3 regions of the Streptomyces sp. NPDC006925 genome follow, and region 3 is predicted to be linked to each of the others. Evidence: riboswitches for the same ligand, from Rfam matches in the RefSeq annotation. Region 3 holds a riboswitch; each other region holds the start of a gene.

Region 1 (5,190 bases), on a different contig from region 3:
CTGCAGGAAGACCTCGACCGCCTGCCGGTCGGCGGGCCCGGCCTGCTCCAGGCGTGCGCGTCCGGTCAGCCGCAGCCGGGTGCCGGTGCAGGAGAAGCGGGAGACGCGGTGGCTGAGCGTGAGGCGGTCCGTCACGTCGAAGCTCGCGGCCGGGCCTCCGGCACGGTGTTCTCCGCGCGGTGGGTAGTGTGCCAGCGCCGTTCCCCGGGAGATGCGGACGCTGAACGGCATGTGCGCGTCGGCGGACAGGGTGTGGGTGAGCAGTTCCCCGAGATGCCCGTGCCGGGCCAGATGGCAGCGCAGGCGCTGGACGGGAGCCAGCCGGTGCCAGAAGGAGTCGTCCTCGTGCCGGGTGAGAAGCCGCTGCACACGGGTGAACTCGCGCTGCTGGACGGCCGGGTCCGCCTCCTGGCCGAGGAAGCGGAAGACGTCGCGGAGCTCGACGGCGAAGTGCCGCTCCAGCAGGGCGTCGCGCTGCTGTCCGGGCGGAAGTTCGGCGCGCAGCAGCTCGCAGACGCGGTGCAGCGCATCGAGGACCGGCTCGGTGCTGCCCGTGGCGGTCAGATGCCGGCCGTCCGGGCGCCGGACCAGGTAGTAGCAGTCGTAGTCGGCGACCACCGAGATGCGGCGGGCCCGCAAGTAGGCGAGTGCGGTGAAGGGTTGGTCCTCGCCGATCCGCAGACCGGTGTCGAAGCGCAACTGCAGCCGGTCGAGCAGTTCTTTGCGGAAGAGTTTCTGCGCGGAAAGCGCCCAGTAGACGCGGGAGGTGAACAGGTCGGCATCGGCCTGGTTCGCGCGGAACATGGAGCGCGGCACCCGGCGTCCCCCCGAGGCCATTCGGCCGAGTACGACATCGGATTCGTTCACCTCGGCCGCCGTCGTGAGCCGTTGGAGGGCTTCGGGGGCCAGATAGTCGTCGGCATCGAGAAAGAAGACGTACCGTCCGCTCGCGAGGTCCAGGCCGAGATTGCGCGGACCCGAGGGGCTCCCGGAGTTCTCCTGGTGGATCACCCGCAGGAGGTGCGGATGTTGTGCGGCCAGCCGGTCCACAATGGCGGAGGTGCCGTCGGTCGAGCCGTCGTCCACGACAATCATCTCGGTGGCGCCGGGCTCGAATGACTGGTGTGCGACCGATTCGACACAGCGCTCGATACAGGGCAGTGCATTGTAAGCGGGCGTTATCACGCTCACAAGATTTCTGTTCTCGCTCATGGCTCGACGGTGGCCATTCGGGCGTACCCGCGCCAGAGGGAAGCGGCGTTCGGGTGAATGCGGCCCGCGCCGCGGCGGGGAGCGAGACGGAGGGTGCGCGTTCCGGTGCGCACGGCGACGGGGGCGGGGGAGAGCGCTCCGCCGCGGCCGCCGGGCGTGGCGCCGAGACGGCGACTGCCCGCCACCGCGAGGGTGGCGGGCAGTCGCCGCGTGCGTGCTTCGGCTCAGTAGGGGCCGTTCACGTTGTCGATCGAGCCGTAGCGGTTGGCTGCGTAGTTGCAGGCCGCGACGATGTTGGCGACCGGGTCCCGCTGGTCGTAGGCGGTGCCCTCGACGTGGAAGGAGTCGAAGGTCGGCTTGATCACCTGGAGCAGACCGATGGAGGGCGTGCCGTTCTGGGCGTTGATGTCCCAGTTGTTGATGGCATTGGGGTCGCCACCGGACTCCCGGATGATGTTGCGGTGGATGCCGTCGTAGCTGCCGGGGATGCCGTGCTGCTTCATGATGGCCAGCGCCTCGTTGATCCAGCCGTCCAGGTTGGTGGACTGGGTCTTGTGCACGCCGCCGGTGCGCTCGGCCGAGCTGCGGTCGGCGCGCTCGGGCGTGGCGTCGCTCTTCTCGGCGGGCTTCGAGGCCGTGTCCAGCGTCAGCTTCTGACCCGGCAGGATCAGGTCCGGGTCGCCGCCGACGGTCTTCTTGTTGGCCTCGTAGAGGGTGTTCCAGCCGCCCTCGATGTCGTGGTCCAGGGCGATCCGGTACAGGGTGTCGCCGCCGACGACGGTGTAGGAGCTGGGCTCCTGCTCGGTCTTCACCTGCTCGGCGGCGCCGGACCGTGCGGACTGCGCCTGCTCCTGCACCTGCGCCGGGGCGGCGTGCGCGCTGCCCGCGGCCAGCAGGGGAGCGGCGATGCCCGCGCCGCCGGCGGCGAGGGCGAGCGAGAGCCGGAGGCGGCGGGCGCGGAACGGATTACGGGCGTGAAGGCCACGAGACATGGGGGTGTCCTCTCCTAGCGCCTGCGAGGTCAGCTGTCGGATTCGGGCTGGAGTTGCCCGGCCATATCCGCTGTGCCGGGGCACAGCGGCCATGACTTCACCCCTAGCCGGGCCGCGAAGTGCGGCACGGCACGTAAGTGGGTCCCCCGCTCCTGCCGCGCGGTACTGGTGCGAATTTCCTAGCCGGGCGGCAGGATTCGGCGCCCCGGCAGCGGAACTCCGGCCGTTCACGGAGGCCGGAGCGAGGACACAGAAACACAATGGATTGCCCGGATCAAGGCGCACGATTCATGCACCGAGCAGCCGCCGAAAATGATCTAGCAATTCTTCAACGCTATGCTGTGGATCATTTTCTGTGTGTAAAAAGACGAACCCGCCGGTGTTTCGAAGAGCTTTTATGGAAAGGCTTCCTGACGGGGAGGCAGAGGATCTTGCTGATTTCTGGGTCCGGCCGGTGTGTTTCCCGACACAGCGTACGACCGAGAAGGGCAAGTCCTGTATATCCGGACATTGTCGGTGAATACCGCAGAATGTGGCCGGTTGCCGGATCCTGTGCGGCGGCTGAGGTGTCGCACGGAGGAATTCTACTAAGCGCGATCGTACATCCCCCGGCGCGAGGGTGTGGTGCAGCCCTGGTCCGAAACGGTCGGATGCGCGGTCGGGCGGCGGTGCCCGGCCGCGCACACCGGGGCCCCGCGGCGTCGCGGCGGTGTCAGTCCCGGCGGTCGAGCGGGACCCCGAACCAGCGGACGGCGATGGGCCGGGTGCCCGGTCCGGCTTCGGTGCGGTCGCGCCGGAAGCGTTGCAGCAGCTCCAGGTAGGCGTCGTGGAACTCCCGCAGTTCCTCCTGTGTGAGGTGGAGGGTGCTGCGGGAGCCGGACACCCACTCGTCTTCCTCGGCCGGACGGTCCGCCTGGCGCCGGACCAGTTCGATGTCCTCCTGCAGATGCGCCCGGTCCAGCTCCTCGACCACGGCGCGCTCCGCTGCCGGCAGGCCCGATCGGGAGGGGCGCCGCACCTCCGCGCCGCGCACCCCGCGCCACCAGCGCTCGCGTCCGTTCGCGGAGTGCTCGGGGTCGTCCTCGATGAGACCGGCCCGCGCCAGTTGGCGCAGGTGGTAGCTGAGGGTCCCGGTGTTCTGGTCGAGGGCCGAGGCGAGTGCGGTGGCGGTCGCCGGGCCCGCGGCGGCCAGCCTGCGCAGGATCTTCAGGCGCAGCGGATGCGCCAGCGCTTTCAGGGTCGCGGGGTCGCTGACGGTGTGCCGCTCCTGGTGAGCGGCGGTGCGGTCCTGGGGTGGGGGCTCGGTCATGCCCCGAGCCTATCGCAGAGAAATCTCTGCAGAACTTCCTCTGCAGAGATTTCTCTGCAATGCTCGCGGCGGATACCGGAGCACCTGCACCGGCCTCGCCGCCCGGCGTGCCCGGCGCGCACTCGCGCGCCGCTTCCGCGCCGACCACTTCGCACACGACAGGACAGACACATGGCCGATGAAGCCGTCCGCATGCGGCACGTCACCCGCCGCTACGGCACCGGTGCCGGAGCCGTCACCGCGCTCGACGACGTCACCCTCGACTTCGGCCACGGGACGTTCACCGCCGTCATGGGCCCCTCGGGATCCGGGAAGTCGACTCTGCTGCAGTGTGCCTCCGGGCTGGACCGCCCCACCTCCGGGTCGGTCGCGGTGGGCGGGACCGAGCTGACCGGGCTCGACGAGACCCGGCTGACGCTCCTGCGCCGCGACCGCATCGGATTCGTCTTCCAGGCGTTCAACCTGCTGCCGTCCCTGACGGCCGAGCAGAACGTGGGCCTGCCGCTGCGCCTGGCGGGTCGCCGCCCACCACCCGCCCGCGTCGCGGAGGCGCTGCGGCAGGTCGGACTCGGGTCGCGGGCCCGGCACCGCCCCGCGGAGCTGTCCGGCGGCCAGCAACAGCGGGTCGCCCTGGCCCGCGCGCTGATCACCCGTCCCCAGGTGCTCTTCGGTGACGAGCCCACCGGTGCGCTGGACTCGGTGACCAGCCGCGAGGTCCTCACCCTGCTGCGCGACATGGTCCACCAGGAGGGGCGGACCACCGTGATGGTCACCCACGACCCGGTCGCCGCCGGCTACGCGGACCGCGTGGTCTTCCTCGTCGACGGGCGCCTCGACGGGGAACTGCACGGCGCGTCCTCGCCGCGGATCGCCGCGCACATGGCGAAGCTGGAGGCCCTCCCGTGCTGAGGATCGCCCTCGCCACTCTGCGCACCCGCTGGACCGGCTTCGCCGGCAGCTTCGTTGCGCTCGCTCTCGGAGCGGGACTGCTGGCCGTCATGGGGCTCGCGCTGGCCTCGTCGCTGCACGCGCCGGAACGGAAGCCCGAACGGTTCGCCGCGGCGCCCGTCCTCGTCAAGGGCGCGGACACCCTCCGCGTCGCCACTCCGGCCGGCGACCGGGTCCGAAAGCTGGCCCGGCCCCGCGCCGTGCCCGACGAGGTGAAGGCCCGGCTGAGGAAGCTGGGGAGGGTCGTGGAGGACCGCGCCTTCGGCGTCCGGGTCCGCGGCGGCCCCCAGGACCTGGTCGGCCACCCCTGGTCCACCGCCGCGTTCGCGCCCTATCGCCTCACGGAGGGCCGAGCGCCCCGGGCCGGTGACGAGGTGGCCGTCAGCGACGGCTGGTCTGCGGACGGCGGGCCGGTGGGGCCGGGGGAGCGCCTGCGCACCGCGCGCGGGACCGTGCGCGTCGTCGGAGTCGTCGGCGGGCGGGGTTTCGAGGACGCTGTCTTCTACACCGACCGGCGCGCCGCGCAGCTCTCGCCGGACAGCCGCCAACTGGTGGTCGACACCGACGACGCGGCAGCCGTGCGGGCGGTGGTGCGCGACGGCGGCGCCGGCGCGCACGTCCTGACCGGCGACGCCCGCAGACTCGCGGACGCCGACCCCGACCGGGACAGCGAGGCCCTGACCGCGATGAACGCCATGTTCGGCACCGCCGGCGGCGTCTCCGCCTTCG
Region 2 (5,190 bases), on a different contig from region 3:
GGCGTCGTTCGGCGACAACCACCCGGGAGCCGGGCAGGAGAACTTCGCGCTGGTGCTGACCAACCGGTCCGACGACACCTGCACCGTACGCGGCTATCCCGGGCTCGCTTTCGTCAACGACGCCGGTGAGCAGGTCTCCTTCGACCCGCACCGCACCGGCGGGAAGGTCCGGACCGTCGAGTTGAAGCCCGGCAAGAGCGCCTGGGCCCCGCTCTCCTACACCAACCCGAAGATGACGAACGTCACCACGGTCACCCCGAGCGCGGCCAAGGTCACCCCGCCCGACGAGCGGGGTTCCCTCCGGGTGGACTGGTCCGGCGGCCCGGTCACCAACACCGGCAAGGCGTCCGTGCCCAAGATCGGCCCGCTGTCCCCGGGCACCGGCGCCGGCGGCTGAGGCCCGGCCCGGAGTCCCGGCGGCCGCGCTCCGGGCGCGACCTCGGCCTTGCCTCCCGGCCGGGATGTCTCCCGGCCGGGGCGAGCATCCGGGCGCTGCGGCCCTCTCTGCGCTGCCGTCTTCGTGGTGCCGCGTCGTGGTGTCGCCGTCTTCGTGGTGCCGGGTCTTCGTGACGCCGGGAGCAGGCCGAGCCGAAGCTCCGCCCCGCCGGACCGACCGTCTCGCCGGCTCTCGCCCGTCCCTCGCCGGTCCCTCGCCGGTCTTTCGACAGGCGGTGCCGCCCCTTCCGTGGTAAGGGAGACGAACCGGCGGCCCTCGCGGCTGCTGCGGGGGCCGCGCGGCTCCGGTGCGTCACCCGGCCCCCTCCCCCTTCGACCGCTCCTGACTGGCCTGAAGCCACCGACCGGGTCAGATTGGGAACGTGCGGGAAACGGCGGCCGGGATACAGCCGGTGGACGGGTACGGCGGCAACCTGGGGCGGCTATGGCGCCTGGCGCGATGGCTGCCCGCCGCGCTGTGCGCGTTGGGCATCGTCCTGGACTTCGCGACGCCCCCGGACGTGACCGTCTCGGCGCCCTTCGCCGCCGCTCCGCTGGCCGCCGCGGCCTTCCTGACCCTCCGCGGCACCGTGCTCACCGGATTGTTCTCCTCCGGGGCGACCATCCTGTTCTCCACCTTCCACGACTCCAGCAACGTGCTGGAGGCCGAGGCCCGGTCCATCACCATCGTGACCGTCTCCGTCCTCGCCGTCGGCGTGAACTACGTCCTGATCCGCAGCGGCAGCAGACTGGCCTCCGCGCGCAGCATCGCCGAGGCCGTGCAGTACGCCGTACTGCCCACACCGCCCTCCCACGTGGGTGCCTTGAGCGTAGCGACGCGGTACCGCGCGGCGCAGGCGGAGGCCCGGATCGGCGGGGACTTCTACGCGGCGGAGGAGACCCCGTACGGCGTACGACTGCTGCTGGGCGATGTACGGGGCAAAGGGCTCGACGCGGTGGCCGCCGTCGTCCTCCTGGTCGGGGCGTTCCGGGAAGCGGCCGAGCAGGAGACGGCCCTCCCCGGTGTGGCGGCCCGTCTCGACCGGGCTCTCCAGCGGGACGCCCATCGCCTCCAGGGCGCGGCGCGGCTGGAGGACTTCAGCACGGCGGTACTGGTCGAGGTCCTCGACCCGCGCACGCAGCCCCCGAATCCTCCCGTGCCCGGAGCGTCCCCGACCGCTCCGGAAGCACCCGGCGCACCGGGTGAACCGGAAGCACCGGGTGGACCGGGTGCACCGGGCGGTGGCCAGGACAGCGCGGCGACGGAGGACCGAGCCGCAGACGAGCAGGTCGTCCTGCGCGTCCTCAACCGTGGCCACCCCGCTCCGGTGCTGCTGCACCGCGGCCGGGCCGCCCTGCTGGAGCCCACCACCCCCGCACTCCCGCTCGGCATGACGGACCTGGGCGTATCGCCTCAGCAGGTGGACGAGTTCGTCTTCCCGCCCGGCGCCCAGCTCCTCCTCTACACCGACGGCCTGTCCGAGGCCCGCAACCCGGAGGGCGACTTCTACCAGCCGGCCGAACGCCTCTCCCGCACCTCCTTCGCCGATCCGGAGGAACTGCTGGCGACGATCCTGGTCGACGTCGCGGCCCACACCGGTGGCCGGTCGGCGGACGACATGGCGCTGCTCGCCGTCGCCCACGACGCCGCGGGCGACACCCGGGGCGACGTCCCTCGCGACGCCTGAGCCCGGTGCGCCGACCGGTGCGCCGACCGGTGCGCCGATCGGCGCACCGACCGGGGCACTGACCGGCGTGCCGACCGGTCGGACGCCGCTCGCGGGCCGGGCAGAGGCACGGACGGGGCTGGTGGAGAGCGAGGCGGGTCTCACGTCAATTACGGGGAACGGCTTGGAATCCCGGCCACAGTTCTATTAACGTCCGATAACGCAGCACGGTCGTCACTGCCGTCACGGAAGACGGCACCGTGCGCCGTCGCCGAATCCCGCACGCGGTGCAACAGCAGCACCCGATCGGCCGCACAGCACCGTGGGAACCGGGGAACCACCCCTCCTCGTCAGCCGGACGAGGAGGACGGGGTGAATCGGACGCCCTTGCGAGAGGACGCCCGTAGGAGACCTTCCTGCTCCGAACCCGTCAGCTAACCCGGTAGGCGAGAAGGAAGGAAAGGAGAGCGCCCCCGTGGCCTCCAGATCCCAGGGCTTCGTCGGCCATGCGTCCCAAGCGGACGCCTACGCCCCACCCGCCGACCAGGCCGGCCCGGCAGCGCCCTACGGCCCCGCAACGCCCTACGGCCAAGCCGCTTCCTCCGGCCAAGCCGCGCCCCAGGGCTCCATCCCGGGACGGTCCATGTACGCCGTCTCCGCCGGTTCCGGCGGCCCTGGCCCCATGCCGCCGCACAATGCAGCGCGCGACGCCGGGGAGGCCCCTGCTGCCGCTGACGCCGCTGACGAGCCGTGGGAGGACTGGAACCCTTCCGAGGACTCCGCGATTCCGGTACGAGGCCGGCACCGGGTCGCCAAGCAGCGCGCGGGAGGCGTGGCGCGGGGCGGCACCGTCCTGGGAGTCGGCATGATCGCAGCCGTCGGCGCCGGCGGTATGGCGACCGCCCAGGACCGGGACCCCGGCACGATATCCGTGCCCGACGTGGACACCGCGGCCGACGCGCTCCGGAGCATCCCCGACCGGCTGCCCGACGCCGAAGACCTGCCCGTCATCGGCGGCCTGCTCTCCGAGGACGCCGACGGTACGGCGGACTCCGGCAGCCGGAACGCGCAAGCCGCCCCCCTCACCCAGGCCGGGCTCTCCGACGAGGACGAGGCGGCGGGCCGCACCGACGCGGGCGAGGCCCTGCGGGCCCGCATCCTCGAACAGGCCGAGCGCCACCGCTCCGCGGCGGACGAGGAAGCCCGCGAGAAGGCGGCCCGGCAGGCCGCGAGCGCGGCCGCGGCGGAGGCCGCGGAACGGGCCGCCGCTGCCGAAGAGGCGAAGCAGGAGCGGGCGCGCGAGGCGGCCGCCGAGCAGGAACGCAAGGCGGAGGCCGAGCGGAAGCGCAAGGCCGAAGCGGCCCGCCGCGCCGAACTCGCCCGCAGCTACACGGCACCGCTGGCCTCCTTCCAGCTCAGCGCCGGGTTCGGCCAGGCAGGCGGCATGTGGCAGAGCGACCACACCGGACAGGACTTCGCCGCCGCCAACGGCACCCCCGTCAAGGCCGTCCACAGCGGAACGGTCAAGGAGGCCGGCTGGGCCGGTTCGTACGGCTACCGCGTCGTGCTGCAACTCGAGGACGGTACCGAACTCTGGTTCTGCCACCTCTCGTCCATGACCAGGTCGGCGGGCGACAAGGTCGGCACCGGTGATGTCATCGGCCGGGTCGGCTCCACCGGCAACTCCACGGGCCCCCACCTGCACGTCGAGGTCCGCCCGCACGGGGGCGACCCGGTGGACCCGCTGCCGTGGCTCCGCGACAAGGGCGTCAAGGTCTGAGCAAGGACAGGGGAGCCGAGGGAGACAAGGGAGCCGGGGGCTGAAGGGAGCCGGGGGGAGCTGAAGGAGCCGGGGGAGACAGCGCCTGAGCGCACCGCACGTGCCCCGAAACGGACCCGCACCGGGCACGACCTCCGGCCTGCCCGGTGTGCGCGCCCTCGGGACGGCCCGACCCCGCGCTACGGTCGCGGCATGCAGATGAATGCCGACAGGAAGATCGGTCAACTGTCCGTCTCGCCGCTGGTGCTCGGCGGCAACGTCTTCGGGTGGACAGCAGACACCCCCACCTCGTTCGCGGTGCTCGACGCCTACACCGGCGCCGGCGGCAACGTCATCGACACGGCCGACGGCTACTCGGCCTGGGTGGAGGGCAACAGGGGCGGCGAGTCGGAGACCGTCATCGGCGAGTGGCTCGCCGCACGCGGCCCCTCCCTGCGCGACAACGTCGTCGTCGCCACCAAGGTGGCCCGCCACCCCGACCACATGGGACTCGCCCCCGCCACCATCAAGGCCGCCTGCGAGGATTCGCTGCGCCGTCTGCGGACGGATCGCATCGACCTCTACTACACGCACTTCGACGACGAATCGGTCGAGGTCTCCGACATCGTCTCCGCTCTCGACGACCTGGTCAGGGAGGGCAAGGTCCGCGAGATCGCCGCCTCCAACATCTCGCCGGCCCGCCTGGCCGCGTCGCTCGCGTTCAGCGACCGGGAGGGCGCCGCCCGGTACGTGGCGCTCCAGCCGCACTACAACCTCGTCTCGCGCGACACCTACGAGGGCGAACTGGAGGAGCTCGCCCGACGGGAGTCGCTGGCCGTCCTGCCGTACTACGCGCTGGCCTCCGGATTCCTCACCGGCAAGTACCGTCCGGGCGAGGCCGTCCCCGAGGGAGCGCGTGCGGGCAAGGCCGCACAGTTGCTGGCCACCGAGCGGGGCCAGCGCGTCCTGGCCGCGCTGACCACCGTCGCCGCCGCGCACCAGGCGTCCGAGGCCACCGTCGCGCTCGCCTGGCTCGCCGCGCAGCCGACCGTGACGGCCCCCATCGCCAGCGCCCGCGCGGTCGACCAGCTCCCCGCGCTGCTGGCCTTCGCCGATCTGCGCCTCACCAACGACGAACTCCGCCTGCTGACGGACGCGTCCGCGTAACACCTCGTCGGCACGGCCGCACGGCGGCTGCGACGGCAACAAGCCGCGCTGCGGCAGGGCGGCACGGCAGTGCGCCTGCACGACGGCACGGCCGTGCCGGGGGCTCCGGATCCCGCCGTACACCCGGGCGACGGGAACCGGAGACACACGCGTGTACCGATG
Region 3 (5,190 bases):
CCTGGCGCAGCAGGGTGCGGACCGTGGCGTCCGGGGTGCGCGCCGCGGGCGCCGCGTGGCCGGGCGGGGGCGTGCTGCCGCGCTGCCGCGCGCCCTTGACGACGACGACCGGCTTGCGGGCCGCGGTGCGCCGGGCGAGCCGGGTGAATTTGCGCGGGTTGCCGATGGACTCCAGGTACATCAGGACGACGTCGGTGGCCTCGTCCTCGTCCCAGTGCTGCAGGAGGTCGTTCCCGGAGACGTCGGCGCGGTTGCCCGCCGAGACGAAGGAGGAGGGCCCGATGCCGCGCCGGTCCAGACCGTCGAGCAGCGCGATGCCGATGGCCCCGGACTGCGTGAAGACGCCGATGCCGCCGCGCTCGGGCATCCGCAGCGCCGGGGTGGCGTTCAGCCGTACGTCCTCACCGGTGTTGATCAGTCCGAGGGCCCCGGGGCCGATCAGCCGCATGCCGTAGGAGCGGGCGAGCCGGACCAACTCCCGCTGCTCGTCCCGGCCGACCCCCTCGGAGAGGACGACCAGCCCCTGCACGTCCGCCTCGCCGCACTCCGTGACCGCCCGGTGGAGCTGGTCCGCGGGGACGGCCAGCACGGCCAGGTCGACGTGCTCGGGGATGTCCCGCACCGAGCGGTGGGCCGACGCCCCGGTCGCCGGCACGGCCTCCCGCGGGTCCAGCGCGTGGTTGACGGCGTGCAGCCGCCCGGCGAAACCGCCGGTGCGCAGGCTGTCGAGCACCGCGCGCCCGGCGCCGCCGGGACTGCGGCTGACCCCGACGACCGCGACGGAGCCGGGGGCCAGGAGGCGCGCGACGGAGCGGGCCTCGGCGCGCTGCTCACGGGCCCGCATGACGGCCAGCGAGCGCTCGGTGGGTTCCAGGTCGAGGGTGAGGCGGACCGCGCCGTCCTCGAAGCTGCGCTTCTGGAAGTAGCCGGCGTCCGTGAACACCTTGATCATCTTGGTGTTGGCCGGCAGCACCTCGGCGGCGAAGCGGCGGATGCCGCGCTCCCGGGCCACGGCGCCGATGTGTTCGAGGAGGGCCGAGGCCACTCCCCTGCCCTGCTGGTCGTCGCGGACCAGGAAGGCGACCTCGGCCTCGTCGGCGGGCTCGCTCGCGGGGCGGCCGAGGTGGTCGATGCGGTCGTAGCGCACGGTCGCGATGAACTCGCCGCCGATGGTCGCCGCGAGGCCGACGCGGTCGACGTAGTCGTGGTGCGTGAAGCGGCGCACGTCGCGGTCGGACAGCCGCGGGTAGGGCGCGAAGAAGCGGTAGTACTTGGACTCGTCCGACACCTGCTCGTAGAAGCTGACCAGCCGCTCCGCGTCGTCCGGGGCGATCGGCCGCACCCGGGCCGTACCGCCGTCGCGCAGCACGATGTCCGCTTCCCAGTGGGCCGGGTAGGCGCGCTCCTCGGGGCTCGGCATGAGGCCAGCGTACGGCGGAGGGAGGGCGCGTGCTCAGGGGTGTGCGGAGGCGTCGTATCGTCGGCGGCCTGAGCACCGTCTCCGGGGGTCCGCCGCCGGTTCACGGTGGACTCAGGCGACCGTGCAAGACTGGTCTAGACAACCTCGTACGACTCGAAGGGCAACACCATGGTTGAGCGCCGCGTCACCGTCGGCTGGGCCGAGGGGCTGCACGCCCGCCCCGCCTCCATCTTCGTCCGCGCCGCGTCGGCGACCGGAGTGCCGGTCACCGTCCGGAAGGGCGAGGGCACTCCCGTCAACGCGGCCTCGATGCTCGGCGTGCTCGGCCTCGGCGCCGAGGGCGGCGAGGAGATCGTCCTGGCCTCCGAGGCGGACGGCGCGGAGGCTGCTCTGGACAGGCTGGCCAAGCTGGTCGCGGACGGGCTGGAGGAGCTTCCGGAGACGGTCTGAACGCCTGCCGGCACCAGGCACACCCCTGCGGCCGCCGGAGCGGGCGGCACCGCAGCCCGCATGCGGCAAGCCCCCGGTCCGGTGACCGGGGGCTTGCCGCATGCGGTGCTGGCGACGCGCGTCAGACCTTCACACCGTGCTTGCGCAGGTAGGCGATCGGGTCGATGTCCGAACCGTAGTCGGGGCCGGTGCGGGCCTCGAAGTGCAGATGGGGACCGGAGGAGTTGCCGGTCGATCCGGAGAGCCCGATCTGCTGACCCGAGGTGACCTGCTGGCCGACCGAGACGCCGATCGAGTTGAGGTGGCCGTACTGGGTGTACGTGCCGTCCTTGTGCTTGATCACGATGTTGTTGCCGTAGGCACCGCCGTTCCCGGCCTCCACGACCTCACCGGCGGCCACCGAGTGGACCGGGGTGTTCATCCCCGCGTGGAAGTCGATCCCGGTGTGGCTGCCCGACGACCACATGCCGCCGCCCTGCTGGTAGCCGGTCGAGACATAGGAACCCTCGACGGGCAGCACGTAGGCGTTGAGCTTTGCGCGCTCGGCCTCCCGCGCCGCCTTCCGCTTGGCCTCGCGCTCCTTCTCCGCCTTCTCGGCAGCCGCCTTGCGCCGGGCCTCGTCGGCCTTCCGCTTGGCCTCCGCCTTCGCCTCGGCAGCCGCCTCCTTGGCCTCGGACTCGGCCTTGGCCTGCTCGGCCCGGAGAGCCTGCGCGGACGCCTGCTCGTCCAGCGTCTTCGAGATCGGGCCGCCGACGGCCTCGGTCACCTCGGCGTTCTGGAGCGGCACGTTGTTCTGCCCGCCGCTCGCGGCGAAGGCGGGGGAGGCGATGGACCCGACGACGCCCACGGTGGCGAGGCCGGCTATACCGGCCGCCCCGCCCGCGGTCCTGCGGGCCTTGCTCGGACGCCTGTGCTTGCCGGTGGCACGGGTGAACGCCATAGGGAGGCGCACTCCTTTCCTTCCTTCTCGCCTACCGGGTTAGCTGACGGGTTCGGAGCAGGAAGGTCTCCTACGGACCGCCTCTTGCGAGGCCGTCCGATTCACCCCAATGGGACGTGGGTCCCCGGTCCCCCTCGGCCACTGCCTCGGGGATTCGGCGATCGCGGTCCGTCGGCCGCGGGTGCGGTCACTTCTGACGGACAGCGGCAATGACGCTAATCGGGGCCAACTCCGAGCGGCAAACGAATCCCTGGCTTTGTCACGTACGCCACACCCCAACTCGCCAGCAACCGCGACGAAAGCGGACATCACAACGGGCCCGGAAGGAGCAATTCCTCCTCCCGGGCCCCACTTCCTGCCCCGGGACCGCGCCCGCCGGCCCGGCTCAGCCGCCGGTGACCACCTTGACGTCGCCGATTCCCAACTCCCGTACCGGATCGGCGATCTGGGACGCGTCACCGACGAGCACCGTCACCAGCCGGTCGGCCGGCAGCGCGCTGACGGCCGCCGCCGTGGCCTCCACCGTGCCGGTCTCGGCCAGTTGGGCATAGAGCCGGCCCTGGTAGTCGTCGGGCAGGTGCTCCTCGACCTGGTCGGCCAGCGTCTCCGCGACGGCCTGGGCCGTCTCGTAGCGCAACGGAGCGACCCCCACCAGATTCCGCACGGCTACGTCCCGCTCCTCGTCGGTCAGTCCCTCCGCCGCCAGCGTCCGCAGCACCTGCCACAGATCGGCCAGCGCGGGACCGGTCACGTCCGTGGCGACCGAGCCGCTGATGGCCAGCAGCGCGGCCCCGCTGCCGTCCTCCGCCGAACGCAGCACATGCCCGAACGCACGGACGCCGTAGGTGTAGCCCTTCTCCTCGCGCAGCACCCGATCCAGCCGGGAGGTGAGGGTGCCGCCCAGGCAGTAGACGCCCAGCAGCTGCGCGGGCCACACCCGGTCGTGCCGGTCCGCTCCGACCCGCCCGATCAGCATCTGCGTCTGCACCGCACCGGGCCGGTCCACGATGACGACCCGGCCGGTGTCGTCGGCAGTGATCGGCGGCATCGCACGCGAGTCGACCACAGCCCCCGTCCAGCCGCCCAGCGTCTCGGCGAGCGCCGCATCGACGCCGCCGTCGCGGAGCCCGTCCAGATCGCCGACCACCACGGCGGTCGCCGTCGCGGGGCGCACATGGGCCTCGTAGAAGGCCCGTACCGCTGCCGCGTCGATGCGCCGCACCGTCTCCTCGGTGCCCTGCCGGGGCCGCGACATCCGCGCCTCGGCCGGGAACAGCTCGCGGGAGAGCTCCTTGGCCGCGCGGCGGGCGGGGTTGGCCAGCTCGTGCGGGATCTCGTCCAGCCGGTTGGCCACCAGGCGCTCGATCTCGCTGTCGGGGAACGCCGGGGCACGCAGCGCGTCCGCCAACAGCCCCAGCGCCTTGCGCAGGCGCGAGACGGGCACCTCGAGCGACACCCACACACCGGCGTGGTCGGCGTTCGCGTCGAGCGTGGCGCCGCAGCGCTCCAGCTCGGCGGCGAACTCCTCCGCCGTGTGCTTGTCCGTGCCCTCGCTCAGCGCCCGGGCCATGATGGTGGCGACGCCGTCCAGCCCCTCCGGCTCGGCGTCCAGCGGCGCGCGCAGGTCCACCTCGACGGCGACGACCTCCTGGCCGGGCCGGTGGCAGCTCAGCACCGTCAGTCCGTTGGAGAGCGTGCCGCGCTCGGGGGTGGGGAAAGCCCACGGCTTGGGAGCACCCCCGGCCGGCCGGGGGTGGAACTCCATGCTCTCGCCTGCCGCCTCCGCGATGCCCGCGGGGCTCGTGCTCGCCGGTGTCTCGCTCACTGCCCGGTCTCCTCGTCGTCGTTCGCCAGCGGTTCGTACACGAGCACGGCACGGTTGTCCGCGCGCAGCCGCTCCGCCGCCACCTGCCGCACCTCCTCGCGGGTGACTTCCAGGACGCGCCGCACCGCGGTGAGCGCGAGCTGGGGATCACCGAAGAGCACCGCGTACCGGCACAGTTCGTCGGCCCGGCCGCCGACCGTGCCGAGCCGGTCCAGCCACTCGCGCTCCAGCTGGGCCTGGGCCCGCTCCATCTCCTCCTCGCTGGGCCCCTCCTCGGCGAAGCGGCGCAGCTCCTCGTCGACCGCCGCCTGGATGTCGGCGGTCTCCGCACCGCTGGACGCCTTGATGTCCAGCCAGCCCAGCGAGGGGGCGCCCGCCAGCCGCAGCAGGCCGAACCCGGCCGCCACCGCCGTACGGTCGTGCCGCACCAGCCGGGTGTAGAGCCGGGAGGACTCGCCCCCGCCGAGCGCGGTCAGTGCCAGGTCGGCGGCGTCCGCCTCGCGGGTGCCGTCGTGCGGCAGGCGGTAGCCGTTCATCAGCGCGCGGGAGGGCACG

What was found. Region 3 has a riboswitch for cyclic di-AMP ahead of ACFYNS_RS22685 (M23 family metallopeptidase). Riboswitches for the same ligand answer to the same signal wherever they lie in the genome.
Region 1: it holds a riboswitch for cyclic di-AMP, as region 3 does, so the genes downstream of both, ACFYNS_RS22455 (LysM peptidoglycan-binding domain-containing protein) here and ACFYNS_RS22685 (M23 family metallopeptidase) in region 3, are expected to answer to the same signal.
Region 2: it holds a riboswitch for cyclic di-AMP, as region 3 does, so the genes downstream of both, ACFYNS_RS24805 (M23 family metallopeptidase) here and ACFYNS_RS22685 (M23 family metallopeptidase) in region 3, are expected to answer to the same signal.

The regions. Positions count from the first base shown of each region.
Region 1 is NZ_JBIAGB010000017.1:146,628-151,817, reverse strand. It holds gene ACFYNS_RS22460 (glycosyltransferase family A protein) at 1-1,212, opposite strand, end outside; gene ACFYNS_RS22455 (LysM peptidoglycan-binding domain-containing protein) at 1,437-2,204, opposite strand; cyclic di-AMP (ydaO/yuaA leader) riboswitch at 2,209-2,385, opposite strand; gene ACFYNS_RS22450 (helix-turn-helix domain-containing protein) at 2,917-3,513, opposite strand; gene ACFYNS_RS22445 (ABC transporter ATP-binding protein) at 3,685-4,422, shown strand; gene ACFYNS_RS22440 (FtsX-like permease family protein) at 4,416-5,190, shown strand, end outside.
Region 2 is NZ_JBIAGB010000022.1:40,486-45,675, reverse strand. It holds gene ACFYNS_RS24815 (DUF4232 domain-containing protein) at 1-397, shown strand, start outside; gene ACFYNS_RS24810 (PP2C family protein-serine/threonine phosphatase) at 819-2,123, shown strand; cyclic di-AMP (ydaO/yuaA leader) riboswitch at 2,362-2,566, shown strand; gene ACFYNS_RS24805 (M23 family metallopeptidase) at 2,578-3,882, shown strand; gene ACFYNS_RS24800 (aldo/keto reductase) at 4,081-5,028, shown strand.
Region 3 is NZ_JBIAGB010000018.1:44,195-49,384, forward strand. It holds gene ACFYNS_RS22675 (GNAT family N-acetyltransferase) at 1-1,420, opposite strand, end outside; gene ACFYNS_RS22680 (HPr family phosphocarrier protein) at 1,589-1,870, shown strand; gene ACFYNS_RS22685 (M23 family metallopeptidase) at 1,992-2,810, opposite strand; cyclic di-AMP (ydaO/yuaA leader) riboswitch at 2,824-2,980, opposite strand; gene ACFYNS_RS22690 (M16 family metallopeptidase) at 3,196-4,575, opposite strand; gene ACFYNS_RS22695 (pitrilysin family protein) at 4,632-5,190, opposite strand, start outside.